3 regions of the Arthrobacter sp. P1_H7 genome follow, and region 3 is predicted to be linked to each of the others. Evidence: riboswitches for the same ligand, from Rfam matches in the RefSeq annotation. Region 3 holds a riboswitch; each other region holds the start of a gene.
The links. Region 3 has a riboswitch for cyclic di-AMP ahead of AC1DXI_RS09410 (NlpC/P60 family protein). Riboswitches for the same ligand answer to the same signal wherever they lie in the genome.
Positions count from the first base shown of each region.

Region 1 (6,824 bases), on a different contig from region 3:
ACACCCGGGGACGGCTGGCCGGCTGGGGCTGGGACAATAGCTCCAGGCCGATCGAAAGATTATCCGGAGTAATTCAAAATAGGCTAGGCTGGCATGCGAACGTACGGCGGTTCCCGCCAGGGCGCATCCTGCATGCAGCCCGCACGCGGTACGGTGGGAATGACGCTAGGACTGCGCTCGAGGAGCTGAGCTGAATGACGGATCTGATCGATACCACGGAGATGTATCTTCGGACCATTCTGGAACTTGAAGAAGAAAACATCGTTGCCCTCCGCGCCCGCATCGCCGAACGGCTCCGCCACTCCGGCCCCACTGTGTCCCAGACCATCGGCCGGATGGAGCGCGACGGGCTGGTGGTTGTTTCCGGCGACCGGCACCTTGAGCTGACGGAAACCGGACGGAAACGCGCAATCGGCGTCATGCGCAAGCACCGTCTGGCCGAACGCCTCCTCGCGGACGTGATCGGGCTCGACTGGGCCTACGTCCATGAGGAAGCGTGCCGCTGGGAGCATGTCATGAGCGAACGCGTCGAGCGCAGAATCTTTGAGATGCTCAACCACCCGACAGTATCGCCCTACGGAAACCCTATTCCAGGGCTTGCGGATCTTGGCGGCGTGCCCAACGGCGCCCCCGTGGACAGGGCCGTGAACCTGCTGGAGGCCATGGCCGGCTACGGTGTGGGCTCCCGGGTTACGGTCAACCGGCTCGCGGAGCCGATCCAGGTGGAGCCGGAGCTTCTGGCCCAGCTCGATGAGGGCGGAATCAGGCCAGGCGCGCTGGTCTCGCTGGAGCGGGTGGGGGAGTACATCTCGGTCCGCGTGCCCGATATCGAAGGTGCCCTGGAGCTGCCGCCCGAGGTTGCCGCGCACGTCTTTGTAACAGTCGCCTGACCAGCCACTCCGCGCCGGTCATGGGACGACCCATGAGTTGTGCACAATTGCGATTACGGATTTATTACCGGGCGGCTTAATCACCTATAGTTAGTGGCCAGTACCGATACCAAAGCGTTACCTGATCCGAAGCCGAACCCTGCCAGCGGATCAGTCGCAGAACCACCTCCTGGCAGGGGCGGGGGAACCACTTTCGGCTGCTACTTCGGCAGCCTTGGGGTGAAGTCCGTCAGCGGCAAGCAGCTTCCACCGAAGGATCCCATGGGGATGCCTCTGTGCCTGGCTGCTTGCAACGGCGGACCGGGTCTTTGATCTCTCTGACCCGAATCCGACAGCTAACTCCGCAGGCCATCCAGAGAGGAACCGTTCTTGACCACCCAGACCGCCAGGGGCCGTCGCCGCGCGACCGGTCCCGCTCCGGAGCCGCGGCCCGTCGTCGCTCACACGGCCGAACGCCCGCGTGACGTGCACCGCGATGAACGGCGTCACCGGCGCAGCCCGTTCCGCCAGGTCACGGACTTTGCCGCGGCCAGCGGAGTCGGGCAGAAGGCCGGGATCGCGCTGGCCGCAACTGGTCTGGTTCTCACCGTGACGGTTCCCGTCACGAGCCCGGTGATGGCTTCGAATCCGGGCGGATCCGGCGCGCTCTCCGCTGCCGTGCAGCCGGATGTCACGGCTGCCGCCGCCGCAAAGGTTGACTTCAACCGCACGGCCGTCACCACGAAGGGCGATCCGGACGGGAAGCTCAAGCAGTTGCTGAGCGCCCAGTCTGTGGGCACCATCACCCGCGCGGCATCGGCGGGCACTCTTGGTGCGCCGCTGGACCAGTTGGTCACGGCCTCACCCTTCGGCTACCGCGTCAGCCCCATCACTGGGGGCGCGGGGGAGTTCCACCGCGGCCAGGATTTCGCCGCCCAGTGCGGCACGGCGGTCCACGCGGCCGCCAGCGGCACCGTGACCTTCAACGGTTGGCATCCCTTCGGCGGCGGAAACCGCGTGGTCATCGATCACGGCAACGGCCTGGAGACCACGTACAACCACCTGTCCTCGGCCTCGGTCCAGGTCGGCCAGAAGGTGTCCCGCGGTGACGTCGTCGCCATGAGCGGGACCACCGGCGCCTCCACGGGCTGCCACCTTCACTTTGAAGTGATGGTCAACGGCGACGTCGTTGATCCGCTCGGCTGGCTCTAAACAAGACGATGGGCTGCTCTCAACTTCCCGTGACACGCCGTGATCTGAATGTGACATTGGATCCGGACTGATGTAGGGTTTGAAGCACGCCAACTTTTCCGAAGTTGGCGCTCTTGAGTGGATTGCCTAGCTCTGCCACCGCTCAAGGTCCGTTCGCATTACATCGTCTGGCAGGGGCGGGGGAACCAATTTTGGCCTTCGAAAGAAGGCCTTGGGGTTAAGTCGCAAAGCTTCCAAGGAAGCAGCGCGGCCGGGTGACTCCCATCCGAATCCGACAGCTCACCTCGTAGGCATTGGGAGAGGCTACTTTCGTGTCTTCACGCCACAATTCTGCGCGCATGCGCACCGGCGAGGCTCTGTCGAGCCCGCTGGAATCCACATCACGTGCCGCCCTTGCCGGCGCCCGGATTGGATCACGTTCCGCAGGCTCAATCTCTACCGAGCCCGGACAGCATGCAGTTTCCGCTTTTGGCGCGTCTTCGCAGTACACCCTTCGCTAAGTAACCCATTTCGGGGCGATCCGGCGTACCCCCAAGATGCCGGAGCGTCCTCAGTCCGTGCCCGAAAGCGCGCGGTCCAAGGATCACGAAAGAGAGAACTTAATGACTACTCGTGCAAACGTTGCACGGCACCGCGCCGAGGTCACCAAGACCAACTCGCTGGCTGTTATTGCTAAGGCTGTCGGCGACAACGCCGGCGGCGTGGGCCGTCAGGCCGCGGTCATCGCCGCAGCTTCCGGTCTGGTACTGACCAGTGGAATCGCAGCCAACGCTGCTGAAACCAATGTTCAGCGCGAATCCACCTCCGCTTCGGCCCTGGAAGTCCAGTCCGCAGCTCCGGCCACCATCTCGGCCGCGTCCACCATCGCGATCTCCTACGAGAAGCCCGCCGTGACCACCACGCCGGCTCCCGTCGTCGAGGCTCCCAAGCCCGTCGTGAAGGTCCAGGACGCTACGGCCTCCCGCGCCGGCGGCACCGAGCTTGGCGTCAGCGGCGGCGTCGCTGCCCAGGCTCCGGCCGGCATCGGAAGCGGCGCTGGCGCGACCATCGCCGCCGCTGCCTACGCACAGATCGGCGTGGCGCAGGACTGCACCGCCCTCGCCACCAACGCACTGGCCGCGGCCGGCATCCACTACCACGGCTGGCCGGCAGGTTACCTGTCCCTGGGCCGCACCGTGAGCGCCGGCGAGGCACGCCCGGGCGACCTCGCCTACTACCAGAACGGCGGCGTGGGCATGGCTCACATCGCGGTCTACGTCGGCAACGGCATGGCAGTGCACGGCGGCTGGAACGGCGGCACCACCGCGCTGTACAGCGTAAACGTCGGCTCCGGCCCGGTCTTCATCCGCGTCGGCGCCTAAGCACGAACCCCGGCTTTTCGAAAGACCCCCGCCTGCAGGCGGGGGTCTTTTGCGTTGCCGCGCAGTGAACTTTCCGCGCCGGGGACTGCGCCGGCGAAAAAATATTCGGTGATCCGGCACTTGAGTGTTTACTCTTGTGTTGTCGATCCATAGCCCGACCATGCAGAGGGCAGCCGGCCCTCGTGCCGCTGGCGGGTGCGGCCGTGAAGAGGTATGCGGATGCGCACTCTCGTTCTGAATGCTGGATATGAACCGCTGGCGGTCATCACCTTCCGCCGGGCGCTTGTCCTTGTCCTGACCGGAAAGGCCAGCGTGGTGGCCGAAGGGGACGACCCCGTGGTCGGCCCCCAGGACATTTTGGGCCGCCCGTCCGTGATCCTGCTGAACCGCTACATCCGGCCCAGGTACAACACGATGACTGCGGTGAGCCGCCGCGGCGTGCTGCGCCGGGATGCCCACCGCTGCGCGTACTGCGGCAAGGCTGCCCACACCATCGACCACATCCAGCCCAAGTCGCGGGGCGGAGCCGACTCCTGGGAGAACCTGGTGGCGGCCTGCCTACGGTGCAACAACGCCAAGAGCGACCATACGCCGGCGGAGATGGGCTGGAAGATCGGTTTTGTTCCGGGCCCGCCAAAGGGCGCCATCTGGCAGATCAAGGAACTCGAGAAGCCGACGCCGGCCTGGGATCCGTTCCTGCTGCCTGAATCGGCTGCCTGACCTGCTGCCTGATCAGCTGGTGAGATTGCTGCCGGCGCGCGTTACGGCTTGCTCGGTGGCGGCCGGCGCCGCGCTACGCTGAACCGATGGAGTTCGATGCCATCATTCTCGCCGGGGGACGGGCCTCCCGCCTCGGCGGCGTGCCCAAATCCGGGCTGATCTTCGACGGGGCCACCCTCCTGGAGCGGTCACTGCGGGCCGCGGGCGCGGCGGCGCGCACCGTCGTCGTCGGCCCCGACCCCGGGGGCCTGCCCGGCGGCGTCCTGACCTGCCGTGAGAACCCGCCCTTCGCGGGGCCGGCCGCAGCCATCGCCGCGGGCCTGGCTGCCCTGGCCGCCGACCGCGCGGGCCGGCGCGCAGCGGCCGCGCCCTTTACCCTGGTTCTGGCGTGCGACATGCCGCGGTCCGCCGACGCGGTCCGCGCCCTGGCTGAGGCGCTGGCCGCGCCTGCCGCAGGTACGCCGGAATGGGACGGGCCCGACGGCGTCATGGCAGTCTCGGCCGACGGCCGGAAGCAGCCGCTCGCGGGCTTTTATGGTACGGCTGTGCTACAACGTTCCGTCGCCGACGCCGCGTCCCGGAACAGGCTGGAAAACGCGTCGGTCTTCACCCTTCTTGCTAGGCTGGACGTGCGGGAAGTTCGCGTTCCGCCGGGTTCCACGGACGACGTCGACACCTGGGATGACGCGTCCGCACTAGGGGTATCCGGCAGGATTCCCGACGGCGGTCCGGGCTCCGGCCCGGCTCTGCGCAGCTGAACTCGACCATGGAGGCAAACGGTGAAAAGCCAGGATGAAACACTGGAAGACTGGTGCCGTGCCCTGCTCCAGGCCCTGGAGCTGGACGACGTTGAGATTGACGTAAATGAGGTCCTCGCCTTGGCCGGCGTGGCCGCCCATTCCGTGGTGCGCCCGGCGGCACCGCTGACCACGTTCATTGCCGGCTTTGCCGCCGGTCTGGCCTCGGGCTCCGGGCAGGCCACGGACGCTGTGTCCATGGAGGCCGCGATGGCCGTGGCCCGCCGGCTCGCCAAGGATTACGCAGCCGCCGAAACTTCCGGGGCATGACGGCTGCGGCCCCGGACGGCAGCGGACCAGCCACCGCCGCAGGTGGAGATGCCGGCAGAGATGGAGGTGGAGATGCAGTCAGAGATGGCGGCCGAGACGGAGTCAGAGACGGCCTCGGCGACCCTCACATCCCGGCGGACCAGGATGCGGCGGGCCAGGATACCGCAGACCAAGATGTAGCGGACCAGGACACCGCGGACCAGGATGCAGCGGCCGAGGACACCGCGGCAGAGCCGCACAGGCACCTGGCCCACACGTGGCAGGAGGCCCGGCAACTCGCGTTCGACTGCGCCGTTCCCATCCCGGCCGCCCCTGTCCCGCTGCGGCAGGCGCTGGGCAGGACCCTCGCGGCGGACGTCGTTGCCCAGCAGGACATGCCCCATTACGCTTCTTCGGCCATGGACGGCTGGGCCGTCAACGGCAGCGGCCCCTGGATCCTGGCCGAACCCGGCCAGCGGCTGGCACCGCATCAGGCCAGCCCGATTGCCACCGGCGGCCTCATCCCGCCCGGGGCCAGGGCGGTGTTGCGCAGCGAAAGCGGCATCATCGGTGCCGACGAGGACGGCCTGCCCGTCCTGAAGCTGGGCGGCACCGCGAAACCAGGAGACCCGCGCAACGGCGACCACATCAGGAAAGCCGGAGAGGAAGCCGCCGCCGGGGACGTCCTGATCCAGCGCGGCACGGTCCTGAACCCCGCCCATCTTGCCCTCGCCGCGCTGGCCGGAAGCGACACTCTTCCCGTGCTCGGCAAGGCCGTAGTGCGCCTCGTCTTCACTGGCTCCGAGGTCGTGACGAGCGGGATGCCGGCACCAGGGCAGGTCCGCGACACCTTCGGACCCCAACTGGCCGCCGTGGTGGGAATGCTCGGCGGAATCTGTACCGAAGAAGTGAAAGTCGGCGACACCTACGCCGAATGGCTCGCCGCGCTCGAGGACACCGATCCTGCTGGTGAAAACCTGCCCGCCGACGTCGTGATCACCACCGGCGGCACGGGACGCTCCGGAACAGACCACCTCCGCCGCTCGGTCGCCGAACTCGGCGGCCGCCTCCTGATCGACGGAATCGCCATGCGGCCGGGCCACCCCGCCGTGCTGGCCGAGCTGCCGGACGGCCGTTACATCCTCGGCCTGCCAGGAAACCCGCTCGCGGCCATGATGGCACTGTCCACGATCGGGGCCCCACTCCTCGCAGCCCTGGGGCACGGCGCGATCCCCCCGCTCAGCGAGGTGCCCTGCGGCTCGACCATTGACGCCGATCCGGGCCGGACCCGGCTCATGCCCTTCCGGCTGCTCTATGGCATGGCATCGCCGGCGCAGCACACCGGCCCGGGAATGATGCGGGGCCTGGCCGGCGCCGACGGTGTGCTGGTGGTCCCGCCCCATGGCGTGCAGCTGGGGGAAGTGGTCCCCGCATTCGCCCTCCCGTGGGGTGCGCCGCTGCCTGACGCTTCGGCAGCGGCCGCCGCGCAGAAGCCGGCGGCGAAACGGACCGCCAGGAAGACCGCGGCCAGCGACGGGCCGGTGGACTGGAGTGCCCTTTTGGGCTGAGTCCCGGCCCGCTGCGCCGGCGTCAGGGCCGGACACGCCATCACAATC
Region 1 covers NZ_JBFUCO010000009.1:22,267-29,090, forward strand. Annotated here, with positions in the region: gene AC1DXI_RS10360 (iron-dependent transcriptional repressor DtxR) at 195-890, shown strand; cyclic di-AMP (ydaO/yuaA leader) riboswitch at 1,041-1,255, shown strand; gene AC1DXI_RS10365 (M23 family metallopeptidase) at 1,260-2,081, shown strand; cyclic di-AMP (ydaO/yuaA leader) riboswitch at 2,219-2,388, shown strand; gene AC1DXI_RS10370 (NlpC/P60 family protein) at 2,684-3,442, shown strand; gene AC1DXI_RS10375 (HNH endonuclease) at 3,662-4,162, shown strand; gene mobA (molybdenum cofactor guanylyltransferase) at 4,249-4,920, shown strand; gene AC1DXI_RS10385 (DUF6457 domain-containing protein) at 4,942-5,229, shown strand; gene AC1DXI_RS10390 (molybdopterin molybdotransferase MoeA) at 5,226-6,776, shown strand.
Region 1: it holds a riboswitch for cyclic di-AMP, as region 3 does, so the genes downstream of both, AC1DXI_RS10365 (M23 family metallopeptidase) here and AC1DXI_RS09410 (NlpC/P60 family protein) in region 3, are expected to answer to the same signal.

Region 2 (5,599 bases), on a different contig from region 3:
TCTCGGTACCAGCGGGTGTGCTGATCCAGGAAGCTGCGGCTGCAGGTGCTGTTGAGTTCTTGTTCACAATTGAAGTGTGCAACGTAACAATGTAAACGTGCAAGTAACAATGGACCCCGAATTCCACATAGTGAGACAGATCAAGGATTTGTAGCGCAAGTCACAATTCTGTAGCGGCATTAAAATAACAAGTGTTTTACAGACCGGAAGGTCAGGAAGTGTTATTTGCCGAATATTATTCGGACTCAGGCTGCAAAGCGGCGGAAATCATTCACAGCACGGCAAGTTGGACAAAACCGGGTCTGCCCACCGTTCCCTGCGCGGCGGTCCACGGAGTGGGCAGCAGGCATTGCCGCCGGCCAGGCACGGCGGCACTGCCGGCTGCGGCGGGTCAGTTCGACTGGCCGGTGGCCGTCGCCGCCACCATGACGGAGGCCGCCGTGTAGCCGGAACCTTCCTTGGCCGCCACGATCCGCACCGTCCCGCCCGCGACGATGTCCGCCACGCTCAGCTGGGTGCCCGTGCCGCCGGCCTGCTGGCGCCGCTGTTGCAGATTACTCACCACCACGTCGCTGCCCAGCGCATAGCTGCGCGTGAAACCGTCGCTGCTCTTGACCGTCACGGAGGAAGAGCTGACTTCGCTCACTGTGCCCAGCTGCTCGGCCATCGTCGTGTAGGCGCTTCCTTGCAGCACCACGTATTCGGCATGCACTGCCGCCGAAAGCCCGCTGCCCATCCCGCCGGCAGCGAAGTCGCCGGGACCGCCCTGCCCCGGCATGCCCCCTCCCGCGAAACCGCCTTGCGCGGAGCCGTCTTGCGCGGAGCCTGGCACGCCCGGGGCGAACCCCTGGCCGCCGGTTCCCCCGGCCGCCGCCCCGCCGGCGGCACCAGTGGCTGCCGTTGCACTTGAGGTAAGGGCATAGACGCCCGCCCCGGCGCCGACAGCCAGGACAGCTGCGGCCCCGGCGACGGCGAGCCCCCGCTTGACGGTCCAGGGCTTCGCCGCCGAGGCCGTCTTTGCGGAAGTTCCCGGCGCGCCCCAGCCTGTGGCCGCCGCAGTCGCGGGAGGCTCGTTCCGGGGCATGCCCCAGGCCGGTTCCGACGCCGGAACCGTCCAGACCGGGGGCGCGCCCCAGCCGGCAGCTGGGCCCGTAGCCGGTTGCCCGGCGTCTGTGTGTCCGGCATCGGTGTGTCCGGCGTCGGTGTGTCCGGCGTCGGTGTGTCCGGCGTCGTGCTGCCAGGCAGCGCGGGGCGCGGTCACGGGCGCGGGCGCCGCCGTTGCGCCGTCTGTGGGCGCGGGGGCGGGTACGGCGGCGGGCTCGGGGGCTGGTCCGGAACCGGCTGCGGGATGCTGACCGCTCATGGTGTTTCTCCTTAGGGTGCGGATCGGTGTTCACCCCAGAGTGGTGAGCGATCCTGTGCCTGGGCTGTGCGGGCCGACAGCCCGGCCTGTGACGTTCGGGCCGGACAGGAAGGGCTGATTGAGCGCGGCCGTGGCCGCCCGTACGGCCCGCAACGGCGTCCAGCTCGCTAGGCTGGGATTCACAGGTGCCGCACAGGGTCCCCAAAGCCGCGCCTAACCGGCAGATCGGAGAGTTGTCCCATGGCCACTTCGCACTCCATGACCAACAACCTTCCCCAGCTCACGCATCCGGACGGCTCCCCCATCCGTGCCCTCGTGGTGGATGACGAACCCAGCCTCTCCGAGCTCATGAGCATGGGCCTGCGGATGGCCGGATGGTCCGTGGCTGTGGCCGAGGACGGGCCCGGCGCCGTCCGGCTAGCCAAGGAGTTCCGCCCCGACGTGCTGGTGCTGGACGTGATGCTGCCCGGGTTCGACGGCGTCGAACTGCTGAGCAGGATCCGCGCGTTCGCGCCGGAGGTGCCGGCGCTGTTCCTCACGGCCAAGGATGCCGTCCAGGACCGCATCACCGGACTGGCAGCCGGCGGCGATGACTACGTCACCAAGCCGTTCAGCATGGAAGAGGTGCTGCTGCGCCTGCACCGGCTGGTCCAGCGCTCCGGGGTGGCCGCCATGGACACCGCCGAGCTCGTGGTGGGTGACCTCGTGCTCAATGTCGACACCCGCGAAGTCACCCGGGCCGGTGAGGAACTGCACCTGACCGCCACGCAGTTCGAGCTGCTGCGCTACCTCATGGAAAACCCGAAACGGGTCATCAGCAAGGCCCAGATCCTGGACCGCGTCTGGGATTACGACTTCGGCGGCCAGGCGAACATCGTGGAACTGTACATTTCCTACCTCCGCAAGAAGGTCGACGCCAACCACGCGCCCATGATCCACACGGTGCGCGGAGCCGGGTACGTCCTGAAACCGGCGGACTGATCCGTGCCCTCACTTTCCGGCATGACCCGCGTCCCCGGACGCGACTGGCGCAACCCGTCCACGTGGCATCTGCGCACTAGGCTGGTCCTGGTCGCCATGGCGCTGCTCGTGGCCATCTGCGGCGCTGTGGGCTTGTTCAGCTATGCCTCCATGGACCTCTTCCTCACCCGGCAACTCGACACCCAGCTGGACCAGGCCTCCCACCGTTCGAGCGAGTTCGGCCGGCCCTCCTCGGACGATTCGGGCAGGCGCCCCGACCCCCTCGAAGCCCGGGGACAGGGCGTCGGGACGCTTAACGCCCGGATAGTGGACGACGAAGTCAGTAGGGCCGGCTTCCTGGCCGGGGACGGCGCGGTCAAGAGCCTCTCCCCCGACGACAACGAGGTTCTCCTGACCCTCACCCCAAACGGTATGCCCGTGGACCGGACCCTTTCGGCCGGCGCCTACCGGCTCACGGCCGCGCGTGCGCCGTACGGCGACGTGATTGTGACCGGACTCCCGCTGGCAGAAAAGCAAAACACCCTGACCTCCCTGGTCTGGACCATGGTGGTAGTGTCCGTCGGCGGGCTCGTGCTGATCGGGCTCGCCGGCACGGCCCTGATCCGGCGGACCATGAAGCCGCTGGAACAGCTCTCCGAGGTGGCCACCAAGGTCTCCCGCCTCCCGCTGGACGCCGGCGAGGTGGCGCTCGGGGTGCGCGTCCCGACGTCGGCGGCCCATCCCGGAACGGAAGTGGGCAGCGTGGGCTACGCGCTGAACAAGATGCTGGACAACGTCTCCAACGCCCTCGAAGCGCGGCAGGAGAGCGAGATGAAGGTCCGGCAGTTCGTCGCCGACGCCTCGCACGAACTCCGCACCCCGCTGACGGCCATCCGCGGCTACACGGAGCTGATGCGGATGACCGAGCATTTCACCCCCGACGGCGAGAGGTCCCTCGCCCGTGTGCAAAGCCAGTCCGAGCGGATGACCACGCTCGTGGAGGACCTGCTGCTGCTGGCGCGCCTGGACGAGGGGCAGCCGCTCAAGATCTCCGACGTCGACCTCACCCAACTGGCCATCGAGACCGTCAGCGATGAGAAAGTCATGGCCCCGGACCGCATCTGGCAGCTCGAACTTCCGGACGAGCCCGTGGTGGTGCGCGGTGATGCGACCCAGCTTCACCAGGTCCTCGCCAATCTCCTGTCCAATGCGCGCAAGCACACCGAACCCGGGACCAAGGTGGTCACGGGCGTCATGCGCTCGGCTGACGGCAGTGCCGTGGTCACCGTGACAGACAATGGCAGCGGCATCGCCCCGGAATTTATCGGCCGGATCTTCGCCCGCTTCGCCCGGGCCGACGCCTCACGCACCAATCCGGCGTCCAGTCCCGCAGCCATCCCCGCCAATTCGGCGGTCGCGACGGCTAGGGTCGGGTCCGGCGCCGTTTCCGGCAGCCGCGGAGGCCAGGGCACGGCGACCGCCGCGCCGACTTCCGAGGGCACCAGCGGGTTGGGCCTGTCCATAGTCCAGTCGATCGTGGAGGCCCACGGAGGAACGGTCGAGGTCACGTCCCGGCCGGGACGCACGGAGTTCGCCGTGCGCCTGCCCGCCGCGCCGCCGCCGGCATAGACGGCGCGGCCGGCGCCACAGGGACCCGGGACCGGACGAATGGTGAACCCGGCGCAACCCGCCACCCCGGCCCTGTGATTCCTGTTACCAAAATGTGACTTAAGCGGTTGGGTCCTGTAGCGTCTTTAGAGTGCGCCGCCATCGGTGCCGCATATCCGGACGGACGCCAAACTCTGCCGCTTCCCGGATTCCGCTGGACCAGGCAGAGGCGGGGGACCCAGAGTTCCCGGGCATTCTGCATTCATGCGCCCTCGGGGTGAAGCCGACACGTGATATTCCGTGCGGCCGGATGACCTCATCCGAACCCGACAGCTAACTCCGCCGGCGTTGAGAGGCCACCATGACTGAATTCCAGGTACAAACGCGCCCTGACGGCGATTCGCATTCCCGCTCAGTTGGCGCAGCCAAGTCGCGCCACCGCGCCGAACCGGCCAAACGGGCATCCGCCCTGTCGCGGTTCGCCGCCGGACTCGGTACAACCGGCCGCCGTGCCGCCGTCGTCACCGCCGCGTGCGCGCTGCTGCTGGGTGGCGGCGCCGCCAGCCAGGCGGCAGAGCCGGGCGCCCACACGGCGAACGTTGCGAGCCAAACGGCCACGATCGCGGACCCGCTGGCCAAGCTCAACTTCGAGCGGGTCCAGGTGGCTGGGCCGACCGCTCCGGCGGAAAAGAACGTGGCGCCCCAGATCTCCGAGGTTAAGGCAGCCGAAGCGCTGATCCCCGCCCCCGCTGCTCCCGCCCCGGCACCCGCACCCGCACCCGCACCTGCTCCGGCTCCCGCGGCAGCCCCCGCTCCCGCTCCCGCACCGGCAGCCGCTCCTGCCCCCGCACCGGCACCCGCACCGGCGCCGGTCGCAATCGACGACCCTGCCGGGGCCCAGGCCTACGCCGCGTCCCAGCTGGGCCGCTATGGCTGGGCACCTGGCCAGATGCAGTGCCTGCACAAGCTGTGGACCAAGGAATCTGACTGGAAGACCACCGCGACCAACGCCAGCAGCGGCGCCTACGGCGTGGTCCAGTCCCTGCCCGCCACGAAGATGGCGAGCGCCGGCGCCGACTACATGACCAACTACCGGACCCAGATCAACTGGGGCCTGAACTACGTCAAGTCGCGCTACGGCTCCCCCTGCGGCGCCCTGAACTTCCACTACTCACACAACTGGTACTAAACCGGCACTAACCGGCCCCCCAGGAGGCCCCGGATCCACACGGATCCGGGGCCTCCTTGCGTCTCCACGGCCGGGCCTGCCCGACAGGCCGACTTCCACAGCCCCAGCACAGCTTGACCCTAAAGCCCTCATAAGGGCCGCCGGGAAAGTTGAGCCATGACATTCACAGACCAGGCCACAGGAACCCTGCCCCGCACCGCGGCGACGCCGGCCGGCCCGGCGGCACCCGAGACACCCCCGGGGCTTGCGCTGGCCGACGCGCCAGCTCCGGGCCCGATCGCCGGGGCGCTTACCGGCCCCGGCGCCCGGCGCACAGCCATCGATACGCGCGCCAGCACGCCCCTGCTGGACGTCACCATCCCGGTCTTCAACGAGGAACGCGACCTCGAAGCCTGCCTGCGCCGGCTCCACGCCTACCTGCTCGGCGCCTTCCCGCACTCCTTCCGGATCACCGTGGCGGACAACGCCAGCACCGACGG
Region 2 covers NZ_JBFUCO010000022.1:3,171-8,769, forward strand. Annotated here, with positions in the region: gene AC1DXI_RS18655 (hypothetical protein) at 392-1,363, opposite strand; gene AC1DXI_RS18660 (response regulator transcription factor) at 1,604-2,344, shown strand; gene AC1DXI_RS18665 (sensor histidine kinase) at 2,366-3,952, shown strand; cyclic di-AMP (ydaO/yuaA leader) riboswitch at 4,134-4,293, shown strand; gene AC1DXI_RS18670 (aggregation-promoting factor C-terminal-like domain-containing protein) at 4,293-5,120, shown strand; gene AC1DXI_RS18675 (bifunctional glycosyltransferase family 2/GtrA family protein) at 5,277-5,599, shown strand, end outside.
Region 2: it holds a riboswitch for cyclic di-AMP, as region 3 does, so the genes downstream of both, AC1DXI_RS18670 (aggregation-promoting factor C-terminal-like domain-containing protein) here and AC1DXI_RS09410 (NlpC/P60 family protein) in region 3, are expected to answer to the same signal.

Region 3 (6,824 bases):
CTGGCGGAGATGGCAAAGCGGAGGCCGGAACTGCAATTCACGTCCGTTGGAGCATGACGATCCGGACCTTCGCCGCCGGATCGGCTGGTTCAGGCACTCAGGCACTCAGGCACTCAGGCAAATCGGACATTCAGACATCCGGACTGTCAGGCCTTCGGATCTCCCGGATCGTCCTGCCCGACGGTGCTGCCGGAATCCCCGGACTTGCCGCCGGCACCTGCCGGCAGCGCGAAAGTCCTCGCCGCCCGTGACCCGGCGACGGCGCCCGCGGCTATGGTGACCAGCGCTCCCACCAGCAGGGCCGCGGCCTCGCCCGGGAGCAGGACCTGAAGCTGCGTGCCGATGCTCGCCGCGGCCACCGGTACGCCAAGCTGGGCCGCCGACAGCACCCCGAGGGGCAGCGGGAGTCCCAGGAAAGCCAGGTCGGCGTGCGCCAGCAGGGCCCCGCCCCCCAGTGCCAGGCCGAGGGCAATCATGTCAGGGTGTCCGGCCAGGTCCCTGAGCGTCAGCGAGGCACCCAGCCAGACGAAGAAGAGCGGACCCAGGAAGCCGTCGCTGAGCGCGAACAGTTGCCGGGCCAGCCGCCGCGGTTCGCCGACGGCAGCCATCACCAGGCCGAAGGAAAAGCCTGCCATCATCACAGAAACATTGCTCCACGTTGCGACACCGGCCAGGGTGAAGAGTACGGCCAGCTGGATCCGCAGCTCCAGGGCAAACTTGCGGCTTTCCGAGAGCCGGTGCACGCGCCGGCGGATTCCCCGGCGCTCCAGCCAGCGCAAGCCGACAAAGAGCACTACCGCGCACCCGGTCACCACGAGGACGCCCAGCGCCGCCTGGACTGCGTGGGGCGGATCCACCAGGAGCGGCAACGCCATTATGCAGGCTGTGTCGGCTATTGCCACCTGCGCGGTCATGTCAACGACATCTGGCCCGCCGAGGCGCAGGGAATCGACGATTGGAAGCACCAGGGCGGCCGACGAGGACGCCAGCAGCACGACATAGAGGGGAGCATGTCCAGTCCCGAACAGCAGCCCGATGCCGGTTCCGACCACCACCGCTGCCGCTGCGGCCACAATCGCCCGGCGGGAGCCCCTGCCGAGGGCGCCACGGATGTGCGGATCCCGCACGGGAACGTGGGTGCCTGCCACGAACATCATCAGCGCAAACCCGATATTGGCCAGCAGGGTGAACGTCGGGTCCGCGGGGTCCACAAGGGCCAGGCCTGAGCGCCCGATCGCGATGCCGGCCAGCAGCTCACCCAGCATGACAGGCAAGTGCCAGCGCACGGGCAGGGCCAGCAGGGGGCCAGCCAGGGCGATGACGGCGATCAGCGCCAGGGACAGGAAGGTCACGGTTCGCCGCGGCCCGCCGGCGCCGTTCCCGACCGCCGTTCCACTACTGCGTAGGCCTTCCCGTCCAGGAAGGCCCAGTCGTTGACAACCATGTACCCGAGCGCGTCCACCCGGTCATTCAGGACGTGCTCGTCGAAGCCTCCGTCGCGTGGTTCCGCGTCCCATGTGCTCACGTGGACGTCCCCGCCGTCCAGGATCAGCAGCTCGGTGTTGACGTCGAAATCCTCTTGGGGCTGAGTGCTCAACTGGCAGATGGCGACACAATGGCTGTTCATTTCGGGCCTCCGCTTCCGGTGGTGCTGATGGCATCATCCTATGTTCGGAAGCGGCGCCGCCCTATGGGTAAATTGCGGCACGGCATCACCGCCTCCGTTACCTGAATGTGACTTTCGGGTGCGGTTCGCGCTACGGTTGATGAGTGCCTGTTGTCTCCGATACGGGCGCTCCCCAGCCGATTGCCTAACTCTGCCGCGGCCCGGGGGTAACTCGCATCAACGTCCGGCAGAGACGGGGAAACCACTTTTGACCTGCTGATATGCAGGTCTTGGGGTGAAGCCGCACAGTGCCCGCCACGACGGGCCCGGGAGTGCGGCCGGGTGCCTCCCATCCGAATCCGACAGCTCACCTCGCAGGCATTGGGAGAGGCTACATTCATGACTTCAGTCAATACTTTTGCGCGCCATGCCGCCGTCCTCGCCGCCGCATCCGGCCTGGTCCTGACCAGCGGAATGGCTGCCAACGCCGCCACCGCCCCCGTGCAGCGTGACTCCGCTCCGGCGTCGAACATCGACGTCACCGGACAGGTCAGCGCCCCCGTCAGCGCCGATTCAAGCGTCAAGATCAGCTTCGAGCGCCCCGCAGTGGATTCTGTTGCCGCGCCGGTCATCGAGCAGCCCGTTGCTCCGGCTCCGGCTCTGGCTCCCGCTGCAGCCCCGGCGGCAGCGCCCAAGGCAGCGCCCAAGGCGACCGTCCAGGTGCAGGCCGCTCCGGCAGCAGCGCCGGCCGCGGCGCCCGCTGCCGGCGGACGCAACGCCATCATGCTCTCGGCCGCCTACAGCCAGGTCGGCATCACCCAGGACTGCACCGCCATGGTGGAGAAGGCCCTTGGCGCCGCGGGTAAGCCCGTTGGCGACATCGGTCCCCGCGCGTTCCTTGGCCTTGGAGCCGTTGTGGCCACGCCGCAGCCCGGTGACATAGTGGTCCAGTCCGGCCACGTGGGCATCTACGCCGGCAACGGCCAGGTGGTCAGCGGCGGCATGAACGGCTCGAACCAGACGATGGTGCACCCGCTGTCCTGGCTCACCGCGACCGGCGGCGTGACCTTCGTCCGCGCCTAAGCCGCATGGCCCCGACCGGGGCCAGACAGTCCGGAAAGACCGGCGATCGATTTCCCTTGGGGGCAAATCGATCGCCGGTCTTTTCTGTCTCCGCATTTTGGGGGTCCGGGCTCCCGGCGGCACCGCCTTCTGCAGCACAGGATCCTCAGGGATTCCCGCTCTCACTGAGCGGAAGCGTCAGCTTCATGACGGTTCCCTCGTCCCCGGTCGCGGCCACCTCGACAGTGCCCCCGGCAGCGACGGCAATCTCCCGGACCAAGGCCAGCCCGATGCCAAAGCTCCGCTGTCCCTGTGAGGTGCCGGTGCTGGCGGTCCGCACGAACCGGTCAAAGATCCGGGCCTGATCGACGCCGGTAATTCCGGTCCCCGAGTCCGCCACGGTGATCACGGCGCGCTTCTGCTCGATTGAGGTCGTGATGGACACGCGGCCGCCCGGAGGCGTGTGGGCCAGGGCGTTGTCCGCCAGGGCCAGCACGGCACGGCGCAGCGCGTTCTTCTCGATCCGGGCCAGCGGCCGGGCATCGGCAGAGAATTCCAGGCGCACCTTCCGCTGCTCTGCCACCGGCTGGAGGCTGCCGGCGACGCTGGCGGCAGCGTCGGCCAGGTCGGCAGGAGGTGCGGAGTGGGCCGGGGCCTCCGCGGTAGCTGCGAGGAGCAGTTCGTTGACAATCCCGGTCAGCGTCGCGGCGTCCTCCCGGATCCGGGCCAGGTCCTGGCTTTGCCGGGAGCCGGGCACAGTGTTGCGTTGGGCCAGCTGGATCCTGGTGTCCAGGATGGTCAATGGGGTGCGCAATTCGTGGCTCGCGTCCTGGACGAAACGCCGCTCCCTGGCCAGGGCCTCACCGAGGGGTCGGATGGCGCTGCGCGCGCTGAGCCACCCGACGATGCCGGCCAGCAGGATTCCCGCCACCCCGGCGATGATCATGGCTTCGAGGACATCCTTGGAATCCAGGTATGTGTAGGCCGCCCCGGCCGCCGCCGAACCCGGCACTTCAGGATGGGCCAGTTGGTTCGTGAGGTACAGCGCCGTGGCGGCGAGCAGCCCGAGAACCATGACCGCGCACGCGGCGCTGATCCGCAGCGCGACCTTGAGGGAGGCCTTGCGCAGGATGGAGTGGTCCGGATTTCCGCCGGCCTGCCGGCCGTCACTCATTAGCTTCGCCGATCTGGTATCCGAGGCCGTGCACCGTGCGGATCACGGCTTTGGAGATCTTCCGGCGCAGGTGATGGACATAGGTATCGATCACGCCGGGCTGCTCCGAGGCGTGGAAGCACGCCGCGAGGAGCTCGTCCCGGGTGAAGACGCGGTCCGGTTCCGCGGCCAGGGCTGCCAGCAGTTGGCCTTCCTTCGCGGTCAGCGGCACCGTTTGCCCGTAGACGGAACGGACGGAGCGCTGCGTCGGGTCCAGTTCCCAGTCCCCGATCGCCACCGGTGCCGGGGCCGGGGGCGGGAAGGAACGCGTCAGTGCGCGCAGGCGTGCTGCCAGTTCGCCGGCGTCGAACGGCTTGGTCACGTAATCGTTGGCGCCGGCGTCCAGTCCCCTGACCTTTTCGTCGGGATCGCCCAGCGCGGTCAGGATCAGGATGGGCGTGGCAATGCCTTTCGACCGCAAAGCCGTGATGAGGGCGATGCCGTCCATGGCGGGCAGCCCGCGGTCGACCACCATGACATCCCAGCTCCCGGTCAGCCCCTGGTGGAGGCCATCGCGGCCGTTGGTGAACAACTGGACCCGGTAGTCGGGGTCCAGGAGCTCGGCGATGAGCGGTCCCAGGACGGCGTCGTCCTCGACGAGCAGCAGGGAGGGACGGTCAGCGGAAGTCATGTCAGCTATTCTTCCGCGGCCATTTCCTCAGTCCGCCGTCCGCCCCCGGGTTCCTCCGCCGTGTCGCCGGCGGCGTTGGCTGCGGATGCGGCTGCGCCGCGGGAGTTGCGGCGGCGTTTGAGGAGCTGCACCACCCCCGGCACGACGGAGACGAGCACCATGGCCACGACAATGGCGTCGATGTTCCTGGCGATGATGTCGAAGTGCCCCAGACAGGTGCCAAGCATCGTCACGGAGGCCGCCCATGCCGCGGCGCCGGTGATATTCCACAGGGTGAAGGATTTGTAGTCATAGCGCGCGATCCCGGCGGTCAGGGGAGCAAACGTCCGGACCATGGGGACGAAGCGGGCCAGCACGACGGCGGCCCCGCCGTGGCGGCGGAAGAAGTCCTCCGTGGTGGTCAGGTGCGCTGTCTTCAGGACCCGGGCGTCGTCCTTGAACCAGCGCCGGCCAAATTTCCGTCCGAGCATGTAGCCGACCTGGTCCCCGGCGACCGCGGCCGCGGTGACGACGCCGATCAGCACGGGCAACGTCAGTTGCAGCTGCTGGTGCAGGAGGCCTGCGGTGAACAGCAGGGAGTCGCCGGGCAGGAAGGGAAAGAGCACGCCCGATTCGATGAAGACCATGGCCGCGATCACACCCAAGGCGGCCGGACCCAACCCGGCGAGCAGGCTTGCCGGGTCCAGCAGGGACGGTGTTCCGGCGGCGTGGGCGGCCGGAAGGACGGCAAGAACGTCCAGGGCAGACATTCTCATTTCTCCTCAGCGCCCAGCGGCCGGCTGCCGGACGTCACCCGAATCCGATCCGCCATCCGCGGCCAGACAAGGTTCCACAGTCCCGCGAGCAAGACCACGGCTGCGCTCGCGGCCAGGAATGATGCCGCGACGTCGGTGGGGTAGTGGACGCCGATATACAGCCGTGACCAGGCTACGACGAGGGCCACCGCCGCCGCCCCGGCGGCCGTGACCTTGGCCCAGCGGGTTCCGCGGGCCAGGAAGTACACGGCGAATCCCAGTGCCACCGCAAAGGACACGTGGCCGCTGGGGAAGCTGTTGGCACCCGTTTCCGGCGCCAGGGGATCGAACAGCAGGGCAGGGTTGGGCCGCTGGCGGGCCACGATGAGCTTGAAGATTTCACTAGCCACCCAGCCGGATGATGCCACGAGGCCGAAAGCAACCGCCTTGGGCAGGCCGCCGCGGAACAGCCAGATGGACAGCGCCGTGGCGCCGATCAGCGCGAGGCCCGCCACCGGGCCAAACACGACATTCAGGGCCACCGCGACGGCGGTCAGGGCGGCGGCGTGGTGCCGGCTTAGGTCCTGATCGATCCCGAGTTCGGTGGCGCTAAAGCCGGGTGTCAGCTGCGCCGCCAGGCCCAGCGCCACGACGGCGGCGGACAGCAGAATGCCCAGCACCAGCCAGTGGCGCACCTGGGGGAGGGCCCACAGCCGGGGCCCCGCAGTGGGAGGCACGGCGTCGGGACGGCGCAGTACTCCACTGCGGCTTGGTGCTCCATCACCGCCCGGCGGCGTATCGCTCTTAACAGGGGCAGGTCCAGTCATGGGATCCTCCGGCTCGGGACAAGGGCGCCCGGACAGGCGACAACTTCCACTCTTCCGTCAGCCGTTTAAGAAATGCTTAAGAAAGTGCAGCAGCGGTCGCCGCTGGGGGCCGCCGCACCGGCTACGCGGCGTAGCGCAGCAGCGCCACTCCGTTGCCGAAAGCCTGTGTCTCCAGCAGCCGGAGCTGGGCTCTGCTGTCCGCAGCCTTGAACAGGGGTCTGCCCCGGCCAATCAGTACCGGATGGACGTACAGCCAGTATTCGTCGATCAGCCTGAGCCGCCGGAAGGTATCGGCCAGTTCTGCCCCGCCAAGGGCCAGGTCCCCGCCCGGCTCCGCCTTCAGGGCCAGCACTTCTTCCGCCACCACATCCCGGACTACGGTGGTGTTCCAGGCGGCTGATGTCAGCGTCCGGGAGTAGACGATCTTGGGCATGTCCCGCCAGATCCGGGCGAACTCGGCGATCACTGGGCCGGCGGCTGGGTCCTTGTCCGCGGTGGGCCAGAACCCTTCCATCAGCTCGTACGTGACGCGGCCGTCAAGGAAGGCGCCCATGGTGCTCAACTGTTGGTTGAAATGGCGGTGCAGCTCGTCGTCGACCATGTGCCAGCTGATGTCGCGGTCCGGGCCCTCGAAGAATCCGTCGAGGGACACCTGCATGGCCAGGACGATTTTTCGCATCTCCGCTCCTCACGTTTTCTCCACAGTACGCCGCGGCTTTGGATGGCAGAACCACTTTTTCCCCGAGATGTG
Region 3 covers NZ_JBFUCO010000007.1:34,179-41,002, forward strand. Annotated here, with positions in the region: gene AC1DXI_RS09395 (DNA alkylation repair protein) at 1-57, shown strand, start outside; gene AC1DXI_RS09400 (cation:proton antiporter) at 147-1,352, opposite strand; gene AC1DXI_RS09405 (hypothetical protein) at 1,349-1,597, opposite strand; cyclic di-AMP (ydaO/yuaA leader) riboswitch at 1,799-2,001, shown strand; gene AC1DXI_RS09410 (NlpC/P60 family protein) at 2,006-2,689, shown strand; gene AC1DXI_RS09415 (sensor histidine kinase) at 2,835-3,842, opposite strand; gene AC1DXI_RS09420 (response regulator transcription factor) at 3,835-4,512, opposite strand; gene AC1DXI_RS09425 (DedA family protein) at 4,518-5,261, opposite strand; gene AC1DXI_RS09430 (phosphatase PAP2 family protein) at 5,264-6,073, opposite strand; gene AC1DXI_RS09435 (dihydrofolate reductase family protein) at 6,195-6,752, opposite strand.